2 regions of the Vallitalea guaymasensis genome follow, and region 2 is predicted to be linked to the other one. Evidence: predicted binding sites of a transcription regulator. Region 2 holds the regulator's gene; the other holds the start of a gene.
The links. The regulator HrcA, encoded in region 2, represses chaperone genes, less so after heat shock. The targets are predictions, from matches to a motif close to TGTTAGCACTCNNNNNNNNNGAGTGCTAACA.

Region 1: groES (co-chaperone GroES) is a predicted target of HrcA. The motif match lies at 4,328-4,358, and genes of this name have one in related genera.

Annotation. Positions count from the first base shown of each region.
Region 1 is NZ_CP058561.1:238,465-255,114, reverse strand. It holds gene HYG85_RS01115 (DHHW family protein) at 1-891, shown strand, start outside; gene HYG85_RS01110 (DUF2225 domain-containing protein) at 1,261-2,130, shown strand; gene HYG85_RS01105 (DUF6062 family protein) at 2,238-2,963, opposite strand; gene HYG85_RS01100 (DNA-3-methyladenine glycosylase family protein) at 3,179-4,057, shown strand; gene groES (co-chaperone GroES) at 4,405-4,689, shown strand; gene groL (chaperonin GroEL) at 4,740-6,368, shown strand; gene HYG85_RS01085 (DUF6106 family protein) at 6,600-7,109, shown strand; gene guaB (IMP dehydrogenase) at 7,365-8,816, shown strand; gene HYG85_RS01075 (phosphate ABC transporter substrate-binding protein) at 9,075-10,010, shown strand; gene pstC (phosphate ABC transporter permease subunit PstC) at 10,119-11,087, shown strand; gene pstA (phosphate ABC transporter permease PstA) at 11,087-12,202, shown strand; gene pstB (phosphate ABC transporter ATP-binding protein PstB) at 12,218-12,976, shown strand; gene phoU (phosphate signaling complex protein PhoU) at 13,005-13,652, shown strand; gene HYG85_RS01050 (response regulator) at 13,721-14,419, shown strand; gene pnpS (two-component system histidine kinase PnpS) at 14,444-16,192, shown strand; gene HYG85_RS01040 (family 65 glycosyl hydrolase domain-containing protein) at 16,368-16,650, shown strand, end outside.
Region 2 is NZ_CP058561.1:4,581,425-4,598,074, reverse strand. It holds gene prmA (50S ribosomal protein L11 methyltransferase) at 1-700, opposite strand, end outside; gene dnaJ (molecular chaperone DnaJ) at 756-1,904, opposite strand; gene dnaK (molecular chaperone DnaK) at 2,229-4,106, opposite strand; gene grpE (nucleotide exchange factor GrpE) at 4,262-4,867, opposite strand; gene hrcA (heat-inducible transcriptional repressor HrcA) at 4,883-5,917, opposite strand; gene hemW (radical SAM family heme chaperone HemW) at 6,103-7,242, opposite strand; gene lepA (translation elongation factor 4) at 7,252-9,063, opposite strand; gene spoIIP (stage II sporulation protein P) at 9,174-10,388, opposite strand; gene gpr (GPR endopeptidase) at 10,738-11,760, opposite strand; gene rpsT (30S ribosomal protein S20) at 12,009-12,269, shown strand; gene holA (DNA polymerase III subunit delta) at 12,867-13,853, opposite strand; gene HYG85_RS19620 (DNA internalization-related competence protein ComEC/Rec2) at 13,869-16,259, opposite strand; gene HYG85_RS19615 (GerMN domain-containing protein) at 16,354-16,650, opposite strand, start outside.

The DNA.
Region 1 (16,650 bases), 1.3 Mb from region 2:
AGTGAAAGGCTGCTTTTGAAGCAAGACAATAATGATGTTTTCTTTGGTAAGGATGATTATCTGTTAGAGAATTTTAATAAACCCAAAGAAGAGATTATAGATAGAAATATCGCTAATATTAATTATTATACAAGTAAATTGAAAGACATGAAAACATATGTATTATTTCCACCAACCTCTATTAAAGTAAATGAAAGTAGATTACCGCCATTTGCTACACCATATGATGAACTATTGACTATCAATAAAATGAAGAACAATCTGTTGAATGTAGATTTTGTAGATGTATATCAAGCACTAAAATATAAAAATGACCAGTATCTATATTTTAGGACTGATCATCATTGGACTATGAGAGGTGCTTATTATGCTTATGAAGTATTAGGGAAAGAGATGGGCATAACACCTATTCCTATGAATGAATTTGATACTAAGATTGTAACGGAAGAATTCTATGGAACATTATATTCTAAGGCTAACAACTATCATATTAAGCCTGATTATATAGAAGTTTTTACACCTGCCAATAAAACGGATGTTCAAGTTGATTATGTAAGTGAGAATAAATCTTCTAATTCTTTATATGAAGAGAAACATTTGGATACTAAAGATAAATATTCATATTTTCTGGATGGTAACCATCCTATAGTTACTATAAAATCAGATGTATCCAATGGTAGAAAGCTTATGATATTCAAGAATTCCTATGCACATTGTTTAATACCTTTCTTGGTAAATCATTATGAAGAGATTCATATTTTGGATCTAAGATTTTATAAAATGAATGTATATGATTACATCAGTGAAAACAATATAACTGAAACACTATTTCTGTACGATATATTGAATTTTTCTAAAGACACCAGTCTAAATATCTTAAACATAAAATAACTTATAAATATACAATTGTAGAACCTCTTATAAAGTGATAATATATTTTTAATCACATTTATAGGAGGTTTTTCACAAGAAGCTAGTATCAGATTGATTGATAGTCCCTATAAATAGACAATATTTTATTTATTTATATTTTTTTTCTAAAATACTATTAAATTATCATGTCTAGGTCTATGAAATTTTTACATATTATGATATTATATACTAATAATAGGAAAAAATAGGTAGAACAATAAATATAATATTACATTTCAAAATGTATTTTTTCTTATGCTTATAATAAAAACATATCTTAATGAAAGATGATAACATAAGAAATACTCAATTGATTCTAATATACCACAATAGAAAAGGTGTAATTTTATGAGTGATATATTTTCTGGACTAGAGAAATTAGGATTTAACAATATTAAAGCAATGGATATATTCGAAGATGAAAAGAAGAAGAGAGCGAAAATGAAAATAAAAAAAACGTCTAAAATTTCAGCAAAAGATTCACTTTATGATAGGAAAGTATTATGTCCGGTTTGTGGTGAAAAATTCATTACTAGAACGGTAAGAGCAGGTAAAGCTAAATTATTGTCTATTGATACTGATCTAAGACCTAAATATGATATTATTACTCCTTATGTGTATGATGTCATTCTTTGTAATTGCTGTGGATATGCAGCTCTAAGTAAATTTTTTAAAAAGATAACGGTCACACAAGCAGATTGGATCAGAAAACAGATATCCAATACCTATAGAGGAAGAGAATATCCAGCTGAATATACGTATGAAGTAGCTATCGAAAGGTACAAATTAGCTTTACTGAACGCCGTAGTGAAAAAAGTGAAAGCAAGTGAAAAAGCTTATATATGTCTTAAGATTGCTTGGCTGTATAGATGTTATTCTGAGGAGTTATTACAAAATGAGAATCCTTCAGATGAATTGATAGAAGAAAATCATAAGTATGAAATGATCTTTATAGAAAAAGCTTATGAAGGGTTTATTAATACATATGAAAATGAAGACTTTCCAGTATGTGGTATGCAGGAAATGACAGTGATGTATTTAATGGGTGATTTAGCTAGAAAATTAGGGAAATTGGATGAATCAACAAAATGGGTTTCAAAAGTGATAGTATCAAGAACAGCTAATGAAAGATTGAAAGATAAAGCTAGAAATATTAAAAATCTTGTTAAACAACAGAAAAGGATAAATGCTAGAAATAATATTGAAGTTGATGATTAGATAGAAAAGGTTAAAAGCTATGAATGGCTAAACCTTGTTCTATCTTCCTAAATTTTATAACCATAATACAAAATGTACTATGGAAAAACATTTTAAACATAGTTGAATCAATTAACATTGAGACTGTTTATTTTTAATATAGTCCTTATTAGAGCGTCTTTAGAATTTTTCCAAGGTTCATCTGCAAATCTATAATCATTTTTTTGAATAAACCAATCCAAGTCTTCTTTTAAACGGTTAAGATTATCTATTTCAACAGATACAATGATATCAATAAATGATTCAAGCTGAGAATCATTTAGATATTTTGGTGCTTCATTATAAAGTAATGCAAAATGGTTTAAGCAGAATCCTTTACTTGATTTGACTAAATCAATAAAAGATTTATCTTTTTTTAATAGATAGAAAAACGTATCAGTATATTTTTGAAAGGTAGATTCAATTCTATCGCATATATAACAACTAGATTCCTTCTCTTTTAGATAGGTAAAAAGTTTTGTGTCATTTTTATCATTTTTTGAGAAAAGCTTTTTCTTTGATTTTGGATTGCCGGATGAAATAAGATTTTCAATTTCATTTTGTAAATTATCGAGATGACTGTTAAGCATAAGAGCAAGACCTAATCTGTTTTTGTTAGTGTACATTTTAGTTAAATGCTCTTTACAGAATCCAAGATTATTAGTTTTTTCCCTTACATCTGTTTCCATATAAGATGGACCTAGTACAAATTGGATTGTATTTTCCTCTAGAGTCTTGTACATATTGCAGAAAGGACATTCACCTTCTTCTTTAAATGAATCGATTACAGGAATTGTATATATTTTTTCTTTCATTTTTACACCCACTTGTTTTATAATATATTCTATGATACAGAAGCATGAAGCTTCTTTATAAGCATATGGAATATATTGAGTATAGCATAGATAAGGGATAAGTGATAGAGTTTATTAGATAGATAAGTTTAATTAAGGAAAAAATATTGAACTTATTGAAAGAGATGTATTGATGTTTAGGTTAAACTATATAGATTATCTTAGGAGGGTAAATAATGGAATATATTGTAGAAAATAATAATATACTATTTAATGATTATCTTGATTTTGATATTGAACATATCTTAGAATGTGGTCAATGTTTTAGATTCTATAAAAAATCTGATAAAGATTATCTATTAATTGCGTATGACAAGATATTAAGAGTAACTCAAGGAGATAATAAAATCATTTTTCATAATACAAACACAAATGATTTTGATACAATATGGACGAATTATTTTGATTTGGGAAGAGATTATGGAGATATCAAGAAAGTACTTAGTGATATAGATGAACATTTACATAAGGCAGTTTCAGAAAAAGGCGGTATAAGAATTTTGCAGCAGGATACATGGGAAACCCTTATATCATTTATCATATCCCAAAATAAAAACATTACCCATATTAAAATATTGATAGAAGAGCTATCAAAAAAATACGGTACTTATATCGGGGAAGAAGATAATGTTAAATACTATTCTTTTCCTACGATAGAACAATTATCAGCTGCAAGTGAACAAGACCTAAGAGACCTGAAAGTTGGTTTTAGAGCACCATATATTGTTGATGCGTGCAGAAAAGTTTTCAACAATGAAGTAGACTTGGTTGGCTTGACTTCCATGGAAATTGAAGAAGCGAAGAATGAATTGATGAAAATTAAAGGGGTGGGACCAAAAGTAGCAGATTGCGTATTGCTCTTTGGAGCTAAGAGATATGAAGTATTTCCTACTGATGTTTGGGTCAAAAGAATAATGGAGCATTATTATTTTAATAAAGATACTAAAATAAAAGCTATACATGAATTTGCGGTAGAACATTATGGAACCTTAGCAGGATTTGCACAGCAATTCCTATTCTATTATGCTAGGGATTTCAAGATTGGCAAAAAATGATAATCAAGTTGTATAAACCTTAGTTTTTATGGCGAAAATATATATTAGCTGTGACATAAATGTAGACTATAATACAGAAAAAATTAAATATATCCTATGCTATTATAATTAAGGGAATATGTATCTTAACTAGAAAAGAATGAAAATAGGAGCAAATTGAAGAAAACACGAGCAAATGGAAGGTAAATTGAGCTAATATTGTATAATAGCTGAAAATGGCTAAAATAAACATTTGCAATTAATTGCCTATTTTAATAATATATACCTTGAGATTAGCACTCGATTGAAGAGAGTGCTAACAACAGAAAAAGAAAATATGAAAGATAATTATAAGGAGGTAAATAAACATGAAATTAGTACCTTTAGGAGACAGAGTAGTTATTAAACAATTAGAGGCAGAACAAGTAACTAAATCAGGTATCGTATTACCTACTGGAGCAAAAGAGAAGCCACAAGAAGCAGAAGTAGTTGCTGTAGGACCAGGTGGAATGGTTGAAGGAAAAGAAGTTAAGATGGAAGTTAAAGTAGGAGATAAGATTATCTATTCAAAATATGCTGGTACAGAAGTTAAACTAGAAGATAATGAGTATATCATCGTTAAGCAAAGTGATATATTAGCAATAGTTGAATAATCATTGAATTGAAATAAAATTAAAACAAAGAAAACAAGGAGGGCTACATAATGGCTAAAGAAATTAAATTTGGTGCAAATGCAAGAACTGCTTTAGAAGCAGGAGTTAACCAATTAGCAGATACAGTAAAAGTAACACTAGGACCAAAAGGAAGAAATGTTGTTTTAGATAAAAAATTCGGTACACCACTTATCACTAATGATGGTGTTACAATAGCAAAAGAAATTGAATTAGAAGATGCTTTTGAAAACATGGGTGCACAACTCGTTAAAGAAGTTGCAACTAAGACTAATGATGTTGCAGGTGACGGAACTACTACTGCTACAGTATTAGCACAATCAATGATTCAAGAAGGAATCAAGAACATAGCAGCAGGAGCTAATCCAATCATTCTTAGAAGAGGTATGAAAGAAGCTACTAAGAAAACAGTAGAAGCTATCCAAGAAATGAGCAGTGCATTAACTGGTAAAGACCAAATTGCAAAAGTTGCTGCAATTTCAGCTGGTGATGAAGAAGTAGGACAATTAATCGCTGATGCAATGGAAAAAGTTTCTAATGATGGAGTTATCACTATTGAAGAATCAAAAACAATGGAAACTGAACTTGAATTAGTTGAAGGTATGCAATTCGATAGAGGTTACTTATCACCATATATGGCAACAGATATGGATAAGATGGTTGCTGATCTAGATAATCCATACATCTTAATTACAGATAAGAAAATCAGTAATATCCAAGAGATATTACCTATTCTTGAGCAAATTATCCAATCAGGATCTAAGTTATTAATTATCGCTGAAGATGTAGAAGGCGAAGCTTTAGCTACATTAGTTCTTAACCGTTTAAGAGGAACATTCAGTGTTGTAGCTGTTAAGGCTCCTGGTTTTGGTGATAGAAGAAAAGCAATGCTTCAAGATATAGCAATCTTAACAGGTGGTACTGTTATTTCAGAAGAAGTAGGTCTTGATCTTAAAGAAACTACTATAGAGATGCTTGGTAAAGCAAAATCTGTTAAAGTTCAAAAAGAAAACACTATAATCGTAGATGGTGCTGGCTCTAAAGAAGATATTGATGCTAGAGTTAGCCAAATCAGAGCTCAAATAGAAGAAACAACTTCTGAATTTGATAAAGAGAAATTACAAGAAAGATTAGCTAAGATGGCTGGTGGAGTTGCTGTAATCAAAGTTGGAGCAGCAACAGAAACAGAAATGCAAGAAAAGAAATTACGTATGGAAGATGCTTTAGCAGCTACAAGAGCAGCAGTAGAAGAAGGTATCGTTTCAGGTGGTGGAACTTCTTATATCCACGCATCAAAAGAAGTTGCTAAATTATTAGATAATGCTGAAGGTGATGAAAAGACAGGTATCAAAATTATCCTTAAAGCATTAGAATCTCCACTTCGCCAAATTGTTACTAATGCAGGACTTGAAGGATCTGTAGTTGTAAATAAACTAAAAGAAGCGGATAATAACATTGGATTCAATGCTTTAACTGAAGAATATGTTGATATGGTTGCAACAGGTATCATTGACCCAACAAAAGTAACTAGAAGTGCTCTTCAAAATGCTACTTCAGTAGCTTCAACTCTACTTACAACAGAATCAGTTGTTGCAGATATAAAAGAAGATGAACCAGCAATGCCTATGGGCGGCGGAGCTCCAGGAATGGGCATGATGTAATTAAATAAATAATTATTTTACGAATGCCATCAGTTAACGCTGATGGCTTTTGTGATTTTATACAATATATGTTTTATATTTAATGAAAAATTCTATATTAGGAATTAAAGGTATTCAGTTTTTATGGTTGTATAGTGAAGAGTATTGTTATATAATGGATGTAATTGTACAATGTATTCATTAATTATTATTTTACAGCGCAGATAGCAATTTAAACATAGGAGGAAAAGTATGGGTGATATATTTAATGAACAATTAGTTGAAAAAAGCAATTCTCTAAAAGATAATCTTATTAGAGTAGCGATAATTATAGGTGCTATAGTATTGATTATGGTCTGTTCAATGGTACCTGTTTTAGTAGGTTTTCTTATACCTATAGCGTTAGTTATCATATTTGGTGCGGTTTTCTTGATGAGAAGACTTAACGTAGAATTCGAGTATATTTTTACAAGTGGTGATTTGGATATCGATAAAATCTTCAACAAGAATAAAAGAAAAAAATTTATATCTATTGATGTAAGGAAAATAGAGATTATGGCACCAGTTAATAGCAAGGACCATGCTAGTGAATTGTCAAATTACGAAAAGGTTATTGATTGCAGTAGTGGTACTAACAACAATAATACTTACGCAGCAATGATAGTCAGAAATGGTAAAAGAGAAAAGCTTATCCTTGAACCTAATGAAAAAATGTTAAAAGCAATAAAAAAATATATTCCAAGAAAAATAATGCAGTACTAAAAAATATTTAACAAAATTAATAATTAATGTTGACAAATAAGAGGATTTTTGTTAAACTCACAAAATATATATTATTAAGTAGTGGGAGTTACTTATAGTTATCATATTATTTCCTGCTATAAAATAAAGAGGTTAGGGATAATGTATTCCTAATCTTTAATAATAAATAATTATATTTCTATTATTACAATATAAAGATTGTCTATAACTAATACTATCAAAAATAAGAGTAAAGAAAAGAAAGAGAGGATTACAATGCATAAGATTGTGAGCGAAGGAATAACTTTTGATGACGTATTATTAATACCAGCACATTCTAAGGTGCTTCCTAATCAGGTAGATGTTTCTACAAATTTGACTAAAAAAATTAAATTGAATATTCCATTTATGAGTGCGGGTATGGATACTGTAACCGAATCAAGAATGGCCATAGCTATGGCTAGACAAGGTGGAATAGGAATAATTCATAAAAACATGTCTATAAGTCAGCAAGCAGAAGAAGTAGATAAAGTAAAAAGATCTGAAAACGGTGTAATAACAGACCCTTTCTTTTTATCCCCAGAACATTATGTATATGAAGCAAACGCATTAATGGCTAAATATAGAATATCAGGAGTTCCTATTACTGAGGGCAAAAAACTTGTAGGAATACTTACAAATAGAGATTTAAGGTTCGAAACTGACTTTAATAAGAAGATCAAAGAAGTTATGACAAGTGAAAACTTGATTACAGCTTCTGTTGGTACAACTCTTAATGAAGCCAAAGAAATAATGGGACGTCATAGAATTGAAAAACTTCCATTAACAGATTCTGAAGGTAATCTATCAGGACTTATTACAATAAAAGATATAGAAAAAGCTATCAAATACCCACAATCAGCAAAAGATAGTCAAGGAAGATTATTAGTAGGTGCAGCAGTGGGTGTTACAAAAGATTATATGGATAGAATAGATGCATTAGTTAAAGCTAGTGTAGACGTAATAGTTGTTGATACAGCTCATGGTCATTCAGAAGGTGTAATCAATACAGTTAAAGGAATAAAAGAAAGATATCCAGAACTTCAACTCATAGCTGGTAATGTTGCTACAGCAGAAGCAACAAAAGCTTTGATTGCAGTTGGTGTAGATGCAGTAAAAGTTGGTATCGGTCCTGGTTCAATATGTACAACACGTGTAGTATCAGGAGTAGGGGTGCCACAGATTACAGCTATCTATGATTGTGCAGAAGCTGCAAAAGAATCAGGAATACCTATTATTGCTGATGGTGGTATAAAATATTCTGGTGACGTAGTTAAAGCTATTGCAGCAGGTGGTAATGTATGTATGATGGGTAGTCTATTCGCTGGTTGTGAAGAAAGCCCTGGAGAAACTGAACTATATCAAGGAAGAAAATATAAGGTATATAGAGGTATGGGATCACTTGGAGCAATGGAAAAAGGTAGCAAGGATAGATATTTCCAAGAAGATGCCAAGAAATTAGTTCCTGAAGGAGTAGAAGGAAGAGTAGCCTATAAAGGTCCTGTAGAAGATACAATCTATCAAATGCTTGGTGGATTAAGAGCTGGAATGGGATACTGTGGTACTGCAACCATTAATGATCTTAGAGAAGATGGTAGATTCACAAAAATAACAAGCGCTTCCTTAAAAGAAAGTCATCCTCATGATATTCAAATAACTAAAGAAGCTCCAAACTATAGTGTTAGCTAATAGAATGTAAATATAAAATAATAACTGCCTTGAATAATTTATATTAAATTATTCAGGGCTTTTTTTTATCTTTTTTTAGTTAATTACTAATTCTAATATGTTGATTACCTGTTTTTATATGGATTCACATGACTTTACATAGATTTAACATAAGCATTATATTGCTTTAACAGATAGGTGTTACATTATATATGTATTAAATAACAAAAAAATAAAACGTGAATTATTATATTAATAATAATTGGGAGGACAAAGTAAATGAAAAAATTTAGAAATGTATTAATGGTAGCACTTATAGTTGTATCTATGTTAGCTTTTGCAGGATGTAAAAGTGATACAGACAGCAAAACAACAGCTGATGACAATAAACCAAGTAGCAGCGTAGATAACAATAAAGACAATAACACGGACTCTAATACTGATACAGACAATAATAAAGATACAGAGCAAGATGATAAATTAAGTGGTTTAGTTTCAGTTTCAGGTTCAACATCTGTTGAAAAAATTGGAATTGCAACAGCTGAAGAATTTATGGCACTTAACCCAGATGTAGAAATTACTTATGAAGGAATTGGTTCATCAAACGGAGTTAAAAATGCAAAAGACGGTGTAACTATTCTTGGTACAGCTTCAAGAAACCTTAAGACAGAAGAAAAGACTTGGGGATTAACAGAAGTTGCTATCGCATATGATGGTGTTGCTGTTATAACTCATCCAAGTAATGGAGTCAGCGAATTGACTAAGGAACAAGTGCAAGCAATCTACAAAGGCGAAATCACTAATTGGAAAGATGTTGGCGGAAAAGATGAAGAAATAGTGGTTGTTTCAAGAGAAGATGGTTCTGGAACAAGAGGAGCTTTTGAAGAAATAGTTGATTTTGAAGATGCATTAACAGAAAAAGCTATAATTGCTAAAGGAAACGGAAATGTTCAGACTACTGTTGCTAAAAATGATAAAGCTATAGGATATGTATCTTTCACTTATATAAACGATACAGTAAAACCTTTCAAAATTGATGGAGTCGAGCCTACTTCAGAAAATGTTGTTAGTGGAGATTACAGTATATCAAGACCATTCTTACTAATATATAAAGAAGAGAATATGACAAAAGAAAGTAAAGCTTTTGTAGATTTCATACTAAGTCCTGAAGGTCAGAATATCGTAGAAGAAAAAGGCGGTATCAAAGTAAATTAATAAATCATATAAGGGGTTGTCCAGTATATGAGACAGCTCCTTTGCTTGATTTAAAATTATTGATTTGTTCTTTCGTTTTATATATCGTTTAGGTTAGGAGAAAGATGTATGGATATAAATTTAAATATGATAGAAGAAAAAAATAAAACAACGGATAATAAAACATTTGATATGAAAATAGATAAAAGACGTGAATTGCTTGAGTCAGTAGCTAGAAAAATGTTTTTACTTAATGCATGTATAGCAGTTATTTGTGTAGCGGCTATAACTTTTTTTGTGTTCTACAAAGGATTACAACCATTTTTCTCTGGTAATGCTGAAGGAACATATAGCTTAGTTGATTTTTTGACAGGTACCCAGTGGAGACCTAATGATGATATTAATAGTGCTTTATATGGCATCTTGTATATGATATGCGGTTCACTTATGGCTACTGTAGGAGCCATAATCATAGGTGTGCCAATAGGAATATTATCAGCTGTTTTCATATCACAGATAGCACCAAAAAATATCAAAAGGATAATAAAACCAGCAGTAGAATTATTAGCTGGTATACCATCAGTTATCTATGGTGTCTTTGGACTTGGGATTATCGTACCTAAGATTATGGAGATCTCTCCGAGAGCTCAAGGACAATCATTATTAGCTGTTATAATGGTATTGACAATCATGATATTACCAACTGTCATAACCATATCAGAAAGTGCAATAAATGCTGTACCACAGGCATATATAGAAGGATCTTATGGTTTGGGAGCGTCCAAGATACAAACTATATTCAAAGTCATACTGCCAGCTGCTAAATCAGGTATTCTAGCAGGGGTAGTACTTGGTATAGGTAGAGCCATAGGAGAAACAATGGCAGTAATGCTTGTAGCTGGTAATCCAATAGCTGGAATTCCAACTAGTATATGGGACCCTATAAGACCGCTTACGACTAATATTGCTATGGAGATGGGTTATGCGTTCGGATTGCATCAAGAGATACTATTTTCCACAGGAGTAGTATTATTCATATTTATTATTATACTTAATCTCATTTTAAATAGAATAACAGCAAAGGCAGGAGAGAAATAATGAACAGAAGTATAAAAGACAAAATAATGTACGGATTCATTGGTCTGGCAACAGCTTTTACTGTGGGAATTTTATTATGGATAATAGGATTTGTTTTTGTCAACGGATTAAAATATGTAAATCTGGATTTCATAACGTCTGATTATGATTCAAAAACTACTTATGTAACTATACCGGTTTCTGAAAATAGTACAAATAATAAGTTAGGGATTGATTTGGAAATAAAAGAATATGAGGATACTAATTATCCTGTTATAACATCTATTGACAAGTCTTCAAAGGCTAAGGAAGCAGTGGATAAAAAAGGTGAACCATTCAAGCTGAGAAAGGGAGATATAATCAAAAAAGTTGGTGGGAAATCAGTAGAGAACTTAACAGCCTTAGAACTGAATGAGGTTATAAATAATGTTGACACAGATACTATCTTAGTCAAAGTAACCAATAAAGGTGAAGGAATATTTCCTATGCTTATAACTACTTTGTTGACAATATTATTATCATTGATAGTTGCATGTCCCATTGGTATCTTTGCTGCTATATATTTAACTGAGTATGCGAAACCTGGTAGATTAGTAAGATTAATACGATTCGCTACAGAAAGTTTGGCAGGTATTCCATCAATCATATTTGGACTATTTGGAATGATTTTCTTTGTGATATTCTTAAAATTCAACTATTCTATCTTGGCTGGTTCGTTAACACTTAGTATTATATTATTGCCAGTCATCATCAGACAGACTGAGGAATCACTTAAGGCTATACCCAATTCCTATAGAGAAGGTTCATTAGGTCTAGGAGCAACTAAGTTACAAACTATCAGAAAGGTAATATTACCAAATGCTGTATCAGGAATAGTTGTGGCAATTATACTTAGTATAGGAAGAATTGTAGGAGAATCAGCAGCATTGTTACTTACTGCAGGTACGGTAGCTAGAGTACCTAATAACCTATTTTCATCTGGAGCGACATTAACAGTTAAAGCTTATGCTGTAGCAGAGGAACAAGGGGACATAGGTATGGCATGTGCCATTGGATCAATCGTAGTAATTCTTATCTTAATACTTAATACACTATCAAAATTAATATCAAGAAAACTTAATAAGTCAAACGCATAATATAGAGGTGAAAAAATGGATAATAATGTTAAATTTATAGTGGAAAATCTTGATTTGTTTTATGGAGATTTCAAGGCATTGAAAAATATAAATATGAACATCAACACAAATGAGATAACTGCTTTGATCGGACCATCAGGTTGTGGTAAATCAACATTTCTTAGAACACTAAATAGAATGAATGATCTAATTGAAGGAGTAAAAGTTGATGGTTCCATAAGAATAGATGGAGAGGATATCTATGGAGATATTGATGTAATAAAATTAAGAACAAGAGTAGGAATGGTATTTCAAAAACCTAATCCATTCCCTATGAGTATTTATGATAATATTGCATATGGACCAAGAGCTCATGGCATCAAGAAGAAGAGTGAGCTTAATGAAATTGTTGAAAAAAGTTTACGCAGAGCTGCAATATGGGATGAAGTAAAAGATAGATTGAAGAGAAATGCAATAAGTCTATCAGGAGGACAACAACAAAGAATATGTATCGCAAGAGCATTAGCCATAGAACCAGAAGTATTATTAATGGATGAGCCAACTTCTGCACTTGATCCAATCTCAACTATGAAGATTGAGGATTTGGCAACTGAACTTAAGAAAGATTATTCAATCATAATGGTTACACATAATATGCAGCAAGCCGCTAGAATTTCTGATAAGACAGCATTCTTTTTGCTAGGAGAATTAATAGAATATGATAAAACTGAAAAAATATTCAGTAATCCTGAGGATAGTAAAACAGAAGAATATATAACAGGAAGATTCGGTTGATAATTATAATATTGAGAGGATTGAAATTATGCCAATTAGATATAATTTTGAAAAGAAAATAAATGAGCTTCATAAAGATTTAATTAAGATGGGTACACTTATAGAGCAGTCACTAGATGATGCTATTACAGCACTTAAGAAACAGGATGTATCTTTAGCTAAAAAAGTCATCAGTAAAGACGATGAGATTGATTATATGGAATTAAGGATTGAGAAAGAATGTCTATTATTGATTGCAACCCAACAGCCTATAGCAGCTGACTTGAGAGATATAGCATCTGTACTCAAAATCATCACTGATCTTGAAAGAATAGGAGACCATTGTACTGATATATCAGAATATACGATTAGACTAGCAGATGAAAAGTACATCAAACCACTTATTCATATACCTCAAATGGCAGAAGAAGTCAAAAAAATGATTAAAGATACTATAGACAGTTGTATCAACAAAGATTTGGAACTTGCCAAAAGTGTATGTAAGAGAGACGATATAATAGATAATTATTTTGATAAAATAGTTAACGAGCTGATGTTTCTCATGATTGACAATAGTAGTGTAGTCAAACAATGTACAGATTTCCTTTTCATAGTTAAATATCTTGAAAGAATGGGAGACCATGCTACTAATATTGCAGAATGGATAATATTTACTGTTACAGGAGAACATATATAAAAGATAGTGCTTTTTTGTGATATAATATATAATAATAACTACTTTTATATATTATAGGAGGTGTAATAGTGGCTACAAATGTTCTTATAGTAGATGACGAAACCCATATACTGGAATTGTTGCGTTATAATCTAGAAAGCAATGGTTATAAGGTCATTCAATCAGAAACTGGTGAAGAAGCACTAGGGAAACTAAGAAATAACCATGTAGATATAATTTTACTTGATCTAATGTTACCAGGGATAGATGGACTGGAAGTATTAAGAAAAATAAGAGGTACAGAAGCTTACAAAGAAATCCCTGTAATAATGTTAACGGCTAAAAATGAGGAATTTGATACTGTTCTCGGATTAGAAATGGGAGCAGATGATTATATAGGGAAGCCATTTGGTATTCACGAATTACTAGCAAGGATGAAAGCTGTTTTTAGGAGAACAAAAGATAATAAGAATAACCGTGAGGAAAAAGAAGAAATATTATATATTGGAGAACTTACCATTAATAAGCTTACCCATGAGGTTACTATCAGAGACAAACAATTGGAATTGCCTTTAAAAGAGTTTGAATTATTATATATACTAGCTAAAAATAGAGGTCGTGTCTTCGATAGACAATATTTATTGGATAAAATATGGGGATACGATTATTATGGTGAAACTAGAACAGTGGATGTCCATATCAGAAGTCTAAGAAAAAAGATTGAAAGAGATGATAAGAATCCAGAACACATAAAGACTGTTAGGGGAGTAGGGTATAAATATAAATAGTGACTATTGTAAAGGTGTGATAGGATGCAAAAAAAATTAATGGCAACTTATATACTAATAATTTCATTGACAATTATCATAGCTGTTTTATTTTCATGGAATAAAGGTAATCAATATTTTAGAGATACTGTTAGAAAAGATACAGAAACCAAAGGACAGTTATTGATAGATATATTAACTAATGAAGCAGAAAATGACAGCTTGGATTTTCAAGCTTTTGCTGATAGATATTCTAGCAAATCGGAAGTTAGAATTACCCTTATTGATATGGAAGGTATAGTTGTAGCTGATTCAGATGAAGATTACCGTATAATGGATAATCATGCCTTTAGAAATGAAGTTTCTCGTGCCATTAAAGGAGAGATTGCATCCAAAATCAGATATAGTGATACATTGGGGACTTATTATTTATATACTGCTTTGCCTATAAGTATAAAAGGATTTCAAGGTGTTCTAAGATTATCTATGCCTTTGATTGAGATACAGAATATAGCAATAGATATGATTAAATATGTTGTGTATGGTATTTTAATCGGTGCTGTAATTGCTGTGATTATTGCTTATATAGTAACTAAGAGGTTTATGGAGCCCCTTGGACAATTGACCCAGGCAGCAATTAAAATATCAGAGGGTAACTATAATGATAAGATATATATAAGAAGTAAAGATGAAACAGGAAAGTTGGCTGAAGCGTTCAATGATATGTCAGTTAAACTTAGCCTCAACATGTGGAAATTGGAAAAAAGGAATCGGGAATTTGAGTCGGTTCTAAGTAGTATGATTAATGGTGTGGTTGCAGTTGATGAAGATTATAAAGTGTTTTTATATAACAGTAAGTTGAACCAGATACTGAACATACAAGAAGATATAGTAGGTAAATCCATCTATGAAGTAATACGTAACACAACTATTTTCAATGTACTAGAAAAATCAATAGAACAGAATGAGTATATTGTGGATGAAACAATTATAAAAAGTAATAAAAAAGATAAAACTGTTAGAGTATATGCGAATCCCATATTTGCACCAAAACGTGCTAGTATAAAAACCATGGGAACTCTACTTGTAATCAGGGATATAACACAAATGAAGAAGTTAGAGACCATGAGAAGCGATTTTGTATCTAATGTAACCCATGAATTGAACACTCCACTGACATCAATCAGGGGTTTTGTTGATACCCTTAAAAATGGAGCTATAAAAGATGAAAAAGTTGCGGCTAGATTCTTGGATATAATTGATATTGAAACAGAAAGACTATCATTATTGATTCAAGATATACTATCACTTTCTGCAATAGAAAATATGGAAGATGAAAAAAACAGCAGTGATAATAATATAGGAGAAATCATAAATGAAGTTACAGAAATACTAAACCCAAAATTAGAAAATAAAGATATTAATATAGATATTAGAGTCAAGAAAAACGTAACTTATAACTGCAACAGAAATAGAATTAAGCAGTTGATAATTAATCTTATGGATAATGCAATAAAATATACTGAAAAAGGTAGTGTCATAATTTCATGTGATGAATCAGAAGAAGATATAATTATAGAAGTGACTGATACAGGCATTGGAATTGAAGAACAGCATATACCTAGATTATTTGAGAGATTCTATAGAGTGGATAAGGGACGCTCAAGAAACATGGGAGGAACAGGTCTTGGTCTTTCTATTGTTAAACATATTGTAGGGCTTTATAAAGGAAAAATAGAAGTTGAGAGTAATATTGGAGTAGGAACAACTTTTACAATCAGGCTTCCAAAATAAGGCTTAATAAATTAATTATAGTTGACATTTTCATAATTATTATAATAATGAATTAATTAATTGCAAAAAATAATTCATTTTATACTTGATTTATTTGTTAAACTATAATATAATTTTAATCATCAACGCAACCGTTTGCACATAAAATAATCTGAAAAGGTAGGTGTAAATATTCGTGAGAGAATATTTTAATAGTGATGATTGGCTTATTATAGAAGAGGGTTTTGAACCTGAATATAATAGGGTATCTGAAAGCGCTATGAGTCTTGGGAATGGCCATATGGGCATACGTGGTAATTTCGAAGAAAAATACTCAGGCGACAGTCTTTCAGGTACTTATTATGCAGGTATCTATTACCCTGACAAAACCAAAGTAGGATGGTGGAAAAACGGTTATCCAGAGTGGTTTGCAAAAGTACTTAATGGTATTAATTTTATTGGAATTGATGTTAAAATTA
Region 2 (16,650 bases):
TCAGTAAATCACCGTTAAGTACATTGACTTTATCATCTACCTTATTGGTAACAACATTTTCTTTGGCGGCTTTGACTGCATTTTTATCAAGATCGATACAAGTTACTTCTCCAGCACCTAATTTGGCAGCTGTAATTCCTAATATCCCACTTCCACAACCTACATCAATTACTAAATCATCTTTTGATAAATATTTATTTATCATACTGACACACATGGAAGTGGTCTCATGTGTCCCTGAACCAAATGCCATGCCTGGATCAATTTCTATTATAACATCATCATGCGTTTTCTTTGTGTACTTTTCCCAAGTTGGTTTAATAATTATATTATTATCTATCTTAAAAGGCTTATAATATTTTTTCCAATTATTCGCCCAATCCTCATCATCTATGATAGTTAATTCAATATTGGTCTTACCAACTTCCAGATATTTACCAATATCTTTGATTTTAGCTTTTATTTCATCTATTTTTTCAGTAACATCCTCTTGCTCTGACAAATAAAATCTGATAAAAGTATCTCTATTATTATCAATAACTCCATCTTCTATATAATCTACGATAATTTCTTCCTTATCTTCATTTGATAGAGTATTGTCAACTACTTCTATACCCTGTATTCCCTGTTCAGTAAGCATATAGCTTACAGCTTCTATGGCTTCGTCATTGATATAGACTTTACATTGGGTCCATTTCAATATATTACACATCCTTTTAGTGTACTATAATATTTTCACTTATGTAGCCTGTAATTTAATCAAAGGCATCCATGACTTTATCATACCACTTTTTTTTCTTACCGTCTTTGAAATCTTTTACCTGCTCTCCAAAAGTAGCAGAAAATTCTTTTAGCAATTCCTTTTGCTTTTCATTCAATTTTTTAGGAACATCTACAACTACAGTAACATATTGGTCTCCTCTAATTTTGGAATTTCTTATATGAGGTACACCTTTTCCTTTTAACCTGAATCTAGTATGTGTTTGTGTTCCATCTTTTATTTCATATTTTACATTTCCGTCAAGAGTAGGAACTTCAAGTTCTGCACCAAGTGCCGCTTGAGCAAATGATATAGGTAATGTATAGTAAATATCAACACCTTGTCTTTCAAAGAACTCATGAGGTTTTACATATACAGTTACCAGTAAATCTCCTCTTGGTCCACCATTAGTACCTGGTTCACCTTTTCCACTTAACCTTATACTTTGACCATTATCAATACCAGCAGGAATATCTACTGCTATTTTCTTTCTCTTTCTAACATATCCTGTTCCTCTACAAGATGTACATTTATCTTTTATTACTTTTCCTGTTCCACCACAATTATTACAGGTCTTAACACTTGTTATATTACCAAACATAGTCTGTTGATTATATCTCACTTGACCTGAACCTTTACAATGAGGACATGTTTCTGGCGTTGTTCCTTTCTTAGCTCCAGTACCTGAACATTCTTCACAAGTCTCAGAAATAACCATATCTATTTCTTTTTCTACACCAAATACGGCTTCTTTAAAATTAAGTGTAACAGAAGTTTTTAGACTTGCACCCTTTGTAGGAGCATTAGCATTTCTTCTACGACCTCCGCCGCCACCAAAGAAATCACCGAATATATCTCCAAATATATCTCCAACATCTGAGAAATCAAAGCCTCCTGCTCCTCCGCCGCCTCCATTACTAAATGCAGCGTGACCAAATTGATCATATTTTGATCTTTTTGATGAGTCACTTAATACCTCGTAAGCTTCTGTTGCTTCTTTGAATTTGTGTTCAGCAGATTCATCACCTGGGTTCATGTCAGGATGATATTGTTTAGCTAATTTTCTATATGCTTTCTTTATATCAGCGTCAGTAGCACTTTTCCCAACACCTAATACCTCATAATAATCTCTTTTATCTGCCATTATTCCCACCTACCTCTTTTTATGATTAATTTTGAATTATTTGATTCAACTTATATTTAATAGCTCAACTTTCCCACTTTTAATTTAATGCAGGAAAATAAAATGTTATGGGTTTCCTATACATACAATATTGAAGTGGGAAAGTTGAGTTAATAGTATTAAATTCACCACAATATATATTGTGTTATTAATTATAGCCTAACCATTATATATTGTGGTCAAAATATCACATTCATAATTATAATAAAAATTCTCGTCTATAATATATATATTCTTTAAGAAAGCCAAAGACCAATGTCTTTGGCTTTTTTACAATTTTATATTTTACACTTCTTTGAAGTCTGCGTCAACTACATCATCATCATTATTTGGTTGTTCTTGATTTGGTTCAGCTCCTGGGGCACCTTGTGGTCCTGCTCCCGGTGCCGCACCGGCAGCTCCAGCTTGTTGATATAATTTAGTTGAAAGCTCTCCGAAAACAGTCATTAATGCTTCTTTTGCTACTTTTATTTCTTCTACATTAGCATCTGTCATGTTATCAATAGTTGATTTACCAAGTACTTCTTTTAACTTAGTAACTTCAGCTTCTACTTTTTCTTTTTCAGCAACGTCAACTTTATCCCCTAATTCATTTAATGTCTTTTCAGTTTGGAATACAAGTGAATCAGCTTCATTTCTTACATCAATAGCTTCTTTTCTCTTCTTATCTTCTTCTTCGAAGTTTTGAGCTTCATCAACAGCTTTGTTGATTTCATCATCAGATAAGTTTGTACTAGCTGTAATTGTAATATGTTGTGTTTTACCTGTTCCAAGATCTTTAGCTGTAACATTAACAATACCGTTAGCATCTATATCAAAAGTAACTTCTATTTGAGGGATTCCTCTTGGTGCTGGTGGAATTCCATCTAATTGGAATCTTCCGATTGATTTGTTATCTTTAGCGAATTCTCTTTCACCTTGAACTACATGGATATCAACGGCTGGTTGATTATCTGCAGCAGTTGAGAATACTTGACTCTTCTTAGTAGGAATTGTAGTGTTTCTTTCGATTAACTTAGTAGCTACACCACCTAAAGTCTCAATACCAAGTGATAATGGTGTTACGTCTAGAAGTAATATGTCTCCAGCTCCAGCTTCACCTGATAATTTACCACCTTGGATTGATGCTCCTATAGCAACACATTCATCTGGGTTAATACCTTTGAATGGCTCTTTACCTGTTAATTTGTTTACTGCATCTTGTACAGCAGGGATACGTGTTGATCCACCAACCAATAATACTTTATCAAGTTCAGTTGCTGATAATCCTGAATCTCTTAAAGCATTGTTTACAGGACCCATTGTTTGTTGAACAAGGTCAGCTGTCAATTCATCAAATTTAGCTCTAGTAAGTGTGATATCCAAATGTTTTGGTCCTTCTTGAGTAGCTGTAATGAATGGTAAGTTAATATTAGTTGTTGTTGCTGTTGATAATTCTTTTTTAGCTTTCTCAGCTGCTTCTTTCAATCTTTGAACAGCCATCTTATCATTAGTTAAATCTATACCATCTGAAGTTTTGAATTCTTTTATAAGGTAATTCATGACACGTTCATCAAAGTCGTCTCCACCAAGTTTGTTATTACCACTTGTAGCTAATACTTCAATAACACCGTCTCCGATTTCAATGATAGATACATCAAATGTTCCACCACCAAGGTCATAAACCATAATTCTTTGCTCATTTTCATTATCAAGACCATAAGCTAAAGCTGCAGCTGTAGGCTCATTGATGATTCTCTTAACTTCAAGACCAGCTATCTTTCCTGAATCCTTAGTCGCTTGTCTTTGGCTATCAGTAAAGTATGCAGGAACTGTAATAACAGCTTCTGTAACCTTTTCACCTAAATAACTTTCTGCATCAGATTTTAATTTTTGAAGAATCATAGCCGAAACTTCTTGTGGAGAATATTTCTTATCATCAATAGTTACTCTAAAATCAGTACCCATATGTCTCTTAATTGAAGCTACTGTTTTATCAGGATTAGTGATCGCCTGTCTCTTAGCAGGTTCTCCTACTAATCTTTCTCCATTTTTTGTAAAAGCAACAACTGATGGTGTTGTTCTAATACCTTCTGCGTTAGCAATTACTACTGGCTTTCCACCTTCCATAACTGCAACACATGAGTTAGTTGTACCTAAATCAATACCAATTATTTTACCCATTTAATTTCCTCCTTCATATCAATATACTCGTCAATGTTTTTTATAATTTTATTTATTCGACGAAGATTATTTTTTAAGTAATTAATAATATATATATAAGATGCACAATATTATAATCATACATTCTATATTTCTTTAAATTTTATGTTGTTGAACTAGTTTACCACTTTTACCATACTATGTCTTAAAACTGAATCGTTGTACATATATCCTTTTTGGAATACTTCTGCAACTATATTTTCACCTAATGACTCATCATCAGCATGTGTAACTGCATGATGGAAGTTAGGATCAAATTCATTTCCTTCAGCTTTTATTTCTTCTACTCCAAGTTCGTTAAGAGCACTCATCAACTGTTTGAATATCATCTCAACACCTTGTGTAAAAGGTAGTTCTTTTTGTTCTTCTGAAATACTGTCTAGAGCACGTTCAAAATTATCTACAATAGGTAATAATTTTTCTAATGTCTCTTTTGCTCCATTTTCATACATCATAGATTTTTCTTTTATGGTTCTTTTTCTGAAGTTATCAAATTCTGCCATAGTTCTTTGTAATTTATCTACGTATTCGTTAACTTCCTTTTCTTTTTGTTTCAGTTTTTTATTCATATCATTTTCTCCAGTAGAATCTTCTTCTAATTTTACATCTTCAACTTCTTCTAAATTTTCTTCTGAATCTTTTTCTTCAACTTCTTGTTCATTAATTATTTCATCTTTAATTTCTTCTGAAAGATTTTCTTCAGAAACTTTTTCATTAGCCACTATATAACCACCTTCCTATTTTAACTTATTAATAATTTCTTCCATCTTTGACATTAAACATGAAAGAGAACCTATTGTATTTTCGTAATCCATCCGTTTAGGACCAATGATACCAATGAATCCAATATTCTCTCCACCAAGTTTGTAAGTAGTAGTAATCAAACTACAATCTTTCATTTCATCAATAACATTTTCGTCACCAATAGTGACTTTTATATTCACACCATTTTCTTCTAATACAGTATAGACCATATCTTTTAGAACCTGTTTCTCTTCAAGTCTATGCATTAGATTGGTTGCTTTTGATATATCATTGAATTCTGGGAATCTCAATATATTAGTTGCACCAGACGTATAAATCTCTGTATCATCAACAGATTTTATAGTATCAAAAATTGCATCTAACACTTTATTGACTATGTCAGCATTACTTCCCGCAAAATCCTTTAATTGTTGAATAAGTGGTAGATTAATCTGTTCAAGAGTAAGACCATACAACTGCTCATTAAGAACGAAAGTCAATCTATTCAACATTGTTTGATGTACTGGTTCATTAATATTAATCATATAATTCTTAATAATATTACCATCTGTTACTATAACAGCTAATATCCTTTTTTCCTGTACACCTATTAATTGTATATTTTTTATTTTAGCTTTATTAATCTGTGGTGAAGAAACAATCGTAGCATAATTAGTTTCATTTGCCAGCATTTTAGCAATATTTTTCAACAAAGATTCTATCCTATCTACACGTTGAAACAGCTGTTCTATATATAAACCATTATTTATCTCATCTTGATGAAGATTCATAAGCTTATCAACATATAGCCTATACCCCTTGTCAGATGGAATTCTGCCTGCAGACGTATGAGGTTGCAATATAAGACCTAATTCTTCAAGATCAGACATTTCATTTCTTATAGTAGCAGGACTTATACCCAAGTCATAATTCTTTGAAATTGTTCTTGAACCTACTGGTTCTGCTGTATCCAGGTAATTTAAAATTATTGCTCTAAGAATTTTTATCTTTCTATCATTCAGTTCCATATTGCACCACCTTTGTTAGTTATTTTTTTGTTAGCACTCTACTCTAATGAGTGCTAATGCTTGAAATAAAAATATCACTTGCAGATAGATTTGTCAAGTAATTTTACAAAATTTAATTATTTTTTTTGAGCTTAATACATTTGTAACATATTTTACCACCTGTGTTTATGCCCATTATAGCCATATTAATCAAACAAAAACATGGATAATGCAAAATTACTAACATCAATCCCTTTTTTAGTTAATCTTAGTCTACATCCATCTTCTATAATAAGTCCTTTTTCTATAAGCTCCTGTATAACATCTTTATAATAATATTCTATTTCATGGCCCCACCTATTATAAAAATCAATCTTGTCTATACCTTCTAATAATCTCAATCCCAAAAACATATATTCCTCAATAGAAGTCTTTTTACTGATTTTCTCAGTACTCTCCTTAAGCTTACTAATATCTCCATTAATATCTATATAATTTGATAGATTATTGATATTCTTATATCTAAAGCCCTCAAAATATGAGGAAGCCCCTAACCCCATACCTATATATTCTTCTTCTTTCCAATATACCTTATTATGATAGCACTCTCTGTTGTCCAAGGCATAATTGGATATCTCATAGTGTTTATAGCCATTATCTTGTAGCGTATCATGAATCAGCCAATACATATCACGTTCTACATCTTCAGCTGGTAAAACAAGCTTGTTATCATCATATAACCTAGAAAATTTAGTTCCTTCTTCAATTATCAAAGAATAATAAGATATGTGTTCCGGTCTAAGACTGATTATCTTTTTTAAGTCATTCTCTATATCACTGATAGTTTGATTAGGTAGAGCAAACATCAAATCTATATTTATATTATCAAAACCACTATTTCTAATCATATTATAATTATTTAGGAATTCCTCCCAAGTATGGATTCGTCCTAATTTCTTTAATAATCCATTGTTACATGATTGTAATCCCATACTTATACGATTTACGTCAGATGAAAGAAGTACTTTTATTTTCTCTTCATCAAGTGTTCCTGGATTGGCTTCAATTGTTATCTCTGCATCTCTATCAATATTATAATATGATTTCAGGGTATCAAAGATTTTTTCTATATCTGGACATGACAGAATAGACGGTGTACCACCGCCTATAAATATACTTTTCACATTAGAATCTTTTGCAAAATCACTATAATTTTTTATCTCATTGATTAAAGCATTAACATATTCCTTGATGACACTATCTTTATTGTCAAAAGATAGAAAATCGCAATAATTACATTTGCTTTTGCAAAAAGGAATATGAATATATAAACTGATATCTTTCATTTTCAACACCTAATCATCTAGCTTAAGTACACTCATAAAAGCTTGTTGAGGTACTTCTACATTACCTACTTGACGCATTCTCTTCTTACCTTTTTTCTGTTTTTCAAGAAGTTTTCTTTTTCTTGATATATCTCCACCATAACATTTAGCGAGTACATCTTTTCTCATGGCTTTAATAGTTTCTCTAGCAATTATTTTATTACCCACAGCTGCTTGTATTGGTATTTCAAATAGGTGTCTAGGTATTTCTGTTTTCAATTTTTCTGCTATCTTTCTTCCTCTATCATATGCCTTGTCAACATGAACGATAAAGGATAATGCATCAACGACTTCTTTGTTGATTAGTATATCAAGTTTTACTAATTCAGATTCTTTGTATCCAACTAATTCATAATCAAAGGATGCATAACCTCTTGTCCTAGATTTTAGAGCATCAAAGAAATCATATATTATTTCATTAAGTGGAAGTTCATAAGTCAGCATGGCTCTTGTCTCTTCAATGTAATCCATACCGAAATACTCTCCACGTCTTTCTTGACAAAGTTCCATTACCGTTCCAATATAATCTGTTGGAACCATTATCTCAGCTTTCACTATTGGTTCTTCCATAGTTCTTATCTCTGAAACATCAGGCAAATCAGTTGGGTTTGCAAGATCAATAACTTCACCATTAGTCTTATATACTTTATATATAACACTTGGTGCAGTTGTAACCAAATCAAGATTATATTCTCTTTCCAAACGCTCTTGTATTATTTCCAGATGCAACAATCCCAAGAAACCGCATCTGAATCCGAAACCAAGAGCTATTGATGTTTCTGGTTCAAAATTAAGTGCTGCATCATTTAATTTTAATTTATCAAGCGCATCACGTAAGTCCTGATATTTAGACCCATCTGCTGGATACAACCCACAGAAAACCATTGGGTTAACATTCTTATACCCTGGCAACGGATCATCTATTGGGTTATTGGCATCTGTAATGGTATCTCCTACATTAGTATCTCCAACATTCTTGATACTAGCTGTAACATAACCTACTGTACCAGCCTGTAAAGAATCAGCCGGTATGAATTGTCCAGCTCCAAAATACCCAACTTCCACTACTTCAAATTCTTTTTCAGTAGCCATCATACGTATTTTCATGCCCTTTTTGACAGTTCCCTCTTTAACCCTACAAAATACTATAACACCTCTATAAGGGTCATATAGAGAGTCAAATATAAGCGCTTTCAAAGGTGCATTCACATCTCCTACTGGTGCTGGTATATCTGATACTATTTTCTCAAGTACTTCCTCTATGTTAATACCTTCTTTTGCAGATATCAGTGGTGCATCCTCAGCATCTAATCCAATAACATCCTCTACCTCTGCTTTTACCCTATCAGGTTCAGCACTTGGTAAATCAATCTTATTGATTACTGTAACTATCTCCAGGTCATGTTCAAGTGCTAGATATACATTAGCTAATGTCTGAGCTTCTATTCCTTGTGCAGCATCTACTACAAGAACAGCTCCTTCACATGCCGCTAAACTTCTTGATACTTCATAGTTAAAATCCACATGTCCAGGTGTATCAATAAGGTTAAATATATATTCTTCACCATCTTTGGCTTTATATATTAATCTAACTGCCTGAGCTTTTATTGTTATACCTCTCTCACGTTCTAGATCCATATTATCTAAAACTTGAGCCTGCATTTCTCTAGCAGTCAATAATCCTGTTAACTGAATGATCCTATCTGCTAATGTCGACTTACCATGATCGATATGTGCAATTATACAAAAATTTCTTATATTATCCTGTTTAAATTCTGCCACAGACCAACATCCTCCTTAGCCCATTTTCTGTTGGTTATTATAGCATATATATATATAATTTAGCAACAAAATATATTTTTTTAATAATTATCTCAACTTTTACACCTTTATTATTTAATAACCTCATATAAAATTTTCGCCAGAGGCTCCATAGCATTCATTGCTTCACTGACTGTATTTGTCTGAGCACCAACTTCAACCAACAGAGATTTTGGTTTTAGGTGCAGATTATATCTATACCCTCTAAGATATATTTTTCTAGTGAAATTAGGATATAACTCATTAGCTTTCAACTGCATCTGAAGACTGAATGCCATATTATCAACAACATACTTGTTAGGCATTACAGGATATAGTGCCAATCCATTAAAAAACATAATCTTAGCTGTTTGTTTACCATTAATATCATTCACTAACCTTACATTACCTCTAACTCCATCCCTATGAATATCTATCATAACTTCTATGGAAGGATTCTTCTTAATCAAATCTTTCAATGGCGCTTCTATCCTCTGATAAGCCTCATCCCTATCAATCTTACCATTGATGATATCATACTCTTTCCTATGATGAAGAACCTTAATATTATACTTCTCTTCAAGTATACGAGCCAATTCATCTCCTACCCCTACCACAGTATCGTCTTTCTTACCTTTCACACTATCTACAAAACTTTCTTGTGAATGAGTATGATATATCAATACTTTTGGTCCATCCCCACTCATATCTATCGACATATCCTTACTCAAAAATTTATCAATAGGAAATTTATCTTGTGTGGGATTGATACTAGGATCAAAAGTATACAAATTAGACTTCAAAAACGAAAAATTATTAAGCTGTTCCATAGTATAATTAGTAATATTAGCCACTGGAATCTGCTGTTCCAACGTATGAGAAGAAAAGAAACTCTCATCATGCTCATAATGTTCCAAATCATTTTCAAAGGATTTATCCGTCTGATTAATCTTAGGATAATTTTCCGAAGCAGTACAATAAGAATAATCATTATCGTTCATTATAAATGAAATAAGAGGTATATTATAACCATACAATGCCTCAATCTTATTATAATTACTAATATCCAACCTAGTCTTATTATTGCTCTCTAAATAATACTCAACCGAAGGATTGACCGAATGAATTATATTAGTAAAAAAAGACGAATCAATATCCGAAAAAACAAGATTCTTAAAACTTATAATCTCATTAGTAAAATATAGCCCAAATAATTTTACAATAATTATAATAGACAACACTATCAAAACTGCCATATAAACAAGTGAAGCTTTCCTATTTTTCTTAAGTAAATACGCTTTATTCATCTAATCACCCTTATCCTCACAGTAGACAATAAATAATCGCCTACTCATATTCAACATGTCCTCATTAAATTAACATCTTATAAAAATATATTTTTGGACAAGGAGATTTATTACAAAAACTAATATGAATCATTTTTAAAAAAGTATATTACCCTCTTATGATATATTTATCTACTCACTATAATTTCAAATAAAGAAGTGTAAAGTGTTACAATCACGCAGACCGACCGCTTCTCAGGGTAAGGCAAGTGATTGTAACACTTTACACTGACTAATATGCACACATTTATTAATTTTATAAACTTTTTCACACAAAGTTACTTCTTTACAACCGAATATATAAATTACCCTACGATAAAAACTTAGTAATCTCATCAAACTCAAGATTAGGCTGCAACATTATATTCAACGAAGAAGCTATTATATTACTCAATCTTTTAATAACCGCATCAATCTCTTTTGGAGTAACAAACAAATTACCAATATAAGGATAAAGAACCTCTTTTATCAACTGATACTTCTCTTGTTCATTGAAACTATTAATCATATCCGCTACTTCAGCATTTTCCTTTGCCTGCTTCTTCATCTCTATCAACAATTCTTCCATTGTATCATTAACTATAGTCGCCGCATCAACTACCGTAGGAACACCAATAGCTATTACTGGAACTCCTAACGACTCCTCCGTAAGTCCCTGACGTCTATTACCCACACCAGAACCTGGATGAACTCCCGTATCCGCAATCTGAATAGTAGAATTAACCCTAGTAGTTCGTCTCGAAGCCAAAGCATCAATAGCAATAACTAAACTAGGCTTTATCTTATCAACAATCCCCTGAATTATCTCAAAAGTCTCCATACCCGTTTGCCCCATAACACCCGGTATGATTGCACTAACCTTATTAAATCCATCATCACCCTCAGGTTCACCAAACTCTTGAAAAAGATGCCTTGTAACCAAAACATTAGAAACTGCTCTAGGTCCTAACGAGTCCGGTGTCACATCCCTATTCCCAAGTCCTACAACTAGCACTGTCATATCTTTATCAACCTTTGCCAACTCACCTAATTGTTTTGCCAACTCTCTCACTATTTCCTCATGAGCTTCTGGCGCATTCTGCTTCATTAAATCACATTCCATAGTTACATAACTGCCTATAGGTTTATTAAGTGCTTTCGAACCATGTTCATCAAGAATATTTACTTTCGTTATAGATAACTCAATATCTTTTATGTTATCTACTATTACTTCAACCCCCTTTATCTCAATATCTTCTTCCCCAACCATTTCTCTAGCTTCAATGGCTAAGTCAGTTCTAACGTTATATTTCTGTTCAACTTGTTCTAATTTCTCTTGACTATTATTATCCATCCAAATTAATTCCCTTCTAAAAAATTATTGCACCCTGTTTAGGAAATATTTTTTCCAATTATTTTATATATATTCATTGACTTATTATGCATTATATATTAAAATTAGAGCGTATGTTTATGTGCGATATTTATTTGAAGTCCAAAAAAGACTTAAGACCACGAATAATGGTCTAGAAATAAATGTTTAGTTTCCTAATTCCCACTGCGAAACAAAAATATTTATAAAAAATATCGGAGGTTATTTCATTGGCAAATATTAAATCAGCGAAAAAAAGAATTAAGGTAACAGAAACAAAAACTGCTAGAAACAAAGCAATTAAATCAAGAGTAAAAACAGAAACTAAAAAAGTTTTAGCTGCTGTTGAATCCGGAGATAAAACAACTGCTGAAAAACAATTATTAGTAGCAATTTCTTATATTGATAGAGCTAAAGTAAAAGGTATTTATCACAAAAAAACTGCTGCAAGAAAAGTTTCTCGTTTAACAAAAGCCGTAAATAACGCATAATTAAGAGCCGTACAAGCGTACGGCTTTTTTATTGTTATTTTTTATGTTAAGTACTACCGTAAATATTGTATCTTTAATCTTTACTCAAGGCTCGTGGCTTCTGGTAAGGTATTATAGGTGTTACTTTTCCTTTCCGTTAATCGTCCTGATTAAAGGAAAGGCGTTCACCGTCCATGGTTCACTCGACGTAACACCTATAATACCTTACCTTTTTTTGCCGTAAAAAGATTAAAGATACAACATTTACTAGGCTCTTGGTTTCAGCTTTGTTAAAGTACCTGACATCTCAATTAATTTTCTACTACTCCCCCTTTGCCCGGTCACTTAATGTACTAGCCTAGCAGAAGGGATGATGGGTACAATAAAGTTGTGACTTTTAAAGTAGCCTTAGAAAAGCTTGGTGAGTGGAAGAGGTGTTTCCGTTAAGAAGCTTACTTGTCTGACCGTAGGGAGTTTGTAAGCTTTAGGAAACACCTCTGGAACGAACCTTAGCTTTTCTTAGGCTCCTTTAACCCAAACTACTTTATTGTACCCATCAATCCCATCTGCGGACGTCTTGCACTCAACTCATCATTCCCCCATAAAACTAAGAAATAATCAGCTATACTTCATTATAATAACTTCCACACCTATCCTAGCATCAATCTTACCTATCTTAATATTACTATCCGTCTCCAAGCAATCCTTCAAAGCTTCTTTCAAATTATCTACAGTCAAATTTCTCCCCTGTCTCAAACATTCTCTAACAATAAACGGAGCAATCTTAATCCTACTCCCTATATCCCTCTCACTCAATCCTTTCTGCTGCAACAACTTACTTTGCAGAATTAATCTGAATTGACGTATCAGCATAAACAATATTCTCCCTGGAGGCTCTTTTGCAATTATCATATCATGATACAATAAGACAGCTCTTTCCCTTCTATTCTGCCCCATAGCACTTACCAATTCAAAAATCTTATTCTCTATACTCCTCGTACATATTTCATCAATTACTTCCTTTGTGACTACATCTTTATCTTTACAGTACATAACAACTTTTTCTAATTCATTATTGATACTAGCCATATCAGTTCCAACTGTCTTAAGAAAATGTAAAGCTACACTTTTCTCGATTTTTTTACCTGAACCATGTAACTTCTGTCCAACCCATTTTACTAAATCATTTTCAGACATCTTAGTAAAACTCGCCACATAGCCGTTTTTATTTATTAATTTATATAACTTGCTTCTTTTATCTATTTCCTCTTCCAAAAAGATTACAGTTGTTGATTCTGGTATATCTGTAATCCTATCAACAATGGTATTTGAATTATTATTCTTTCCTTTAAATAATTTAGCATAGCTGACAACAATAACTCTGCGCTCCGCAAAAAAAGGCAAAGTCTCAATAGCATCAAATAACTTATCAACACTCATATTACTTTTATCAAAATAATCGTAATTCATAGTAGGGTCAGTATCAACCAATAACCCATCAATCAATTTCTTTAGATACATATCCAACAGATATTTTTCTTCTCCATAAAATAGATATACATTGTTATATTCATTGTTTTGTAGTTGTTTTTTTAAACCTTTCATCTTTTGCTCCTAAACTTATTTTATTCCCAAAAAAATCTGTTTCTTACTGTAATATGTACTGATACCCATATTATGCCCATCTGTTTTAATGGTAATGGCTCCATCTTTTGATGTATTAAAAATGGGTATATCATAGTCCATATATCGCTCTAGTACTTCCTTATGAGGATGTCCAAATCTATTGTTCCTACCAGAACTTATTACAGCTAATCTTGGCATAACATATTCAATGAATTCTTTTGTCGATGAACTGTTAGAGCCATGATGGGGTACTTTAATTATATCACTGTTTAAATAATCTGTATATTTATTGTTGATTTTTTCTTCTTCTTCTTTCTCTATATCACCAGTTAAAATTTCGTCATAAGCTTTATATTTTAGCTTTAATACCAATGAATAAGCGTTATTGTTATGAAACTGGGTTGTGTCTCTAAGAGGATATATGGTTTCAAATGAAATATATTTGTCCCTTATTACGTTTTTCTCATTCAGGTATACCATATTTATATTTTTCTTAGTAGCTCTATCAATCAGCTCTTTTAACAGGATATCTTCTTCCTCTTTGTTTTTATAAGCATAGGGCAATACGATGTTATCTATCTTAAAATAATCTATTAATTCAATTAAGCCTCCAACATGATCTCTATCACTATGAGTCATTATCAAGCAGTCAATCTTGCTGATACCGTTATATTTCAGATAGGGTCTTACGATATAATAACCAGTGTCTCTATCTGTTGTTTTCTTCTTGAGATTTCCTCCTCCATCAATAACATACACTTTCCTAGCAGGTGATATTACAACTGCACTATCTCCTTGCCCTATGTCCAAATGTACTATTTTAAGAGGTTTAGGACTAATATAAAACACGAAATTCAATATCACCAATAGACAAGCAGCTATTGTGATATGCTTTTTCACTGATTGTTTATTTACTTTTTCAGAAGCTAACATTGATATGAGTATAAATATTATAATGAACAAAATAAGATTAATAAGCTGGGGCTTTCCAATTGTGATAGTGCTAAATGGAAGATTTCCTGCAAATTCACAGCATAAATCATAAAAGTTAAGTATATAAAATATGATTCCAGAGATTAATTTACCAAAATAGATGGATAGAGAACCAACAACAAGTCCAATAAATCCAAACAAGACAACTATTGTCATAAGAGGTACTACCAAGATGTTAACCAACACAGAATATATATGCAATTCATAAAATGTTAGAAGCATAACAGGCATAGTACCAAGTGTAGCCGCTAAACTAACATTAAAGGTTGCTATTATCTTATTCCCTTTTTTATTATATAATTCATCAAGTGCTGGCGTTATTGCTATTATACCTATAACTGCTGAGAAGGATAATAAGAACCCTGTATCCCACAAGTTATAAGGATTAATCATAAGTATTATTACTGCAGCAATACAGATAGATGAGTATATATCATATGTCCTACCAAAAAAGTATGCTAATAATATTATTGAAAGCATGATTACAGCTCTAACCGTGGAAACACTGGCTCCAGTTAAAATTAAGTAGAATGCCAAGAAGCATATAGTGAATATTACGCTCTTCTTTTTAGATATCAACAAACATATCAAACTAAAGAAACCATATCCAAGAATTGCTATATGCAAACCTGATATAGCTAAAACATGAGAAATACCAGATTCAGAATACTTATTTTTGGTATCAATAGATAAATAAGATTTTTCTCCTAATATCATGGCTTTCATTAGGTTTGCTTGATTTTCTGGTAGAATACTGTCATACACCTTGACCCATTTATTTCTAATAAAAGATAACTTCTTATTCATAGAATACTTGATTGTAGATAAAATATTCGTTTTTTCATCATCTATTATTTTATGCTCTTTCAAATATAATTTATATTTTATTCCTCTTATCCTATAATATTTTTCTTCGTCAAATTGTCCCTGATTGGTGGGTCTAGTCAGTTTACTTAACTTTCCACTTATATTAATATAAGTGCCTATATCTATTTTATTAATATCTGTACCATAAACCTTGATCTTGAATTTATCTGTATAAATCTTATCTTCTATAATAATTTTATTGGTACTAATAATCAGTTGAGTCTTATCTTCCTTGCTGATGATATTATCTATATATCCTTCAGCGGTACATGACACTGTATCATCAAACAACTTATCCAATGGGTTGTTATTTGATTCTATATGATTACATATATTTATGTACGCAAAAAAGCATATCAACGGAAAAATGAATACACCTTTCCATGAATATGTTTTATATAGAATGATAGATAATATGATTGTAATACCAAATAATAATATAACCAATAATAAATCTTTTACATAGTACCCTGTCAGTACTCCTATAAGATAAAAAATACAAATAAAAACAGCAGGCCTTTTCATATAACTAATATCTCCCCAAAACCCTCTCATAGCACCACTAAAAACGCAAAAATATTTTCCACTCCTCTGTATGATTCAAGAAGTGGAAAATTTATTATTTCTTTTTATTGTCTAATACTAAATCCAAATTTCTTTCAAATAATATATTAAATTGTAAATGTCCCTTGAAGAGTTCCTCTTTTTCACCTTCAATTAAGAATTGAACCTTATTAATATCAGGAAGCTCTGTTAATGTATTTACTATTGAATAGATAGTAAGTAACTCTCCTGTTGATCCGCCTGTATGTTTTGTTTTAAATTCTTTGCTGAAATCAACATAGCATACACCTTCACTTATAGAAGTACTAATTACTTTAGTCTCTGCAGGTATAGTTCTTACTTCTGTATCATT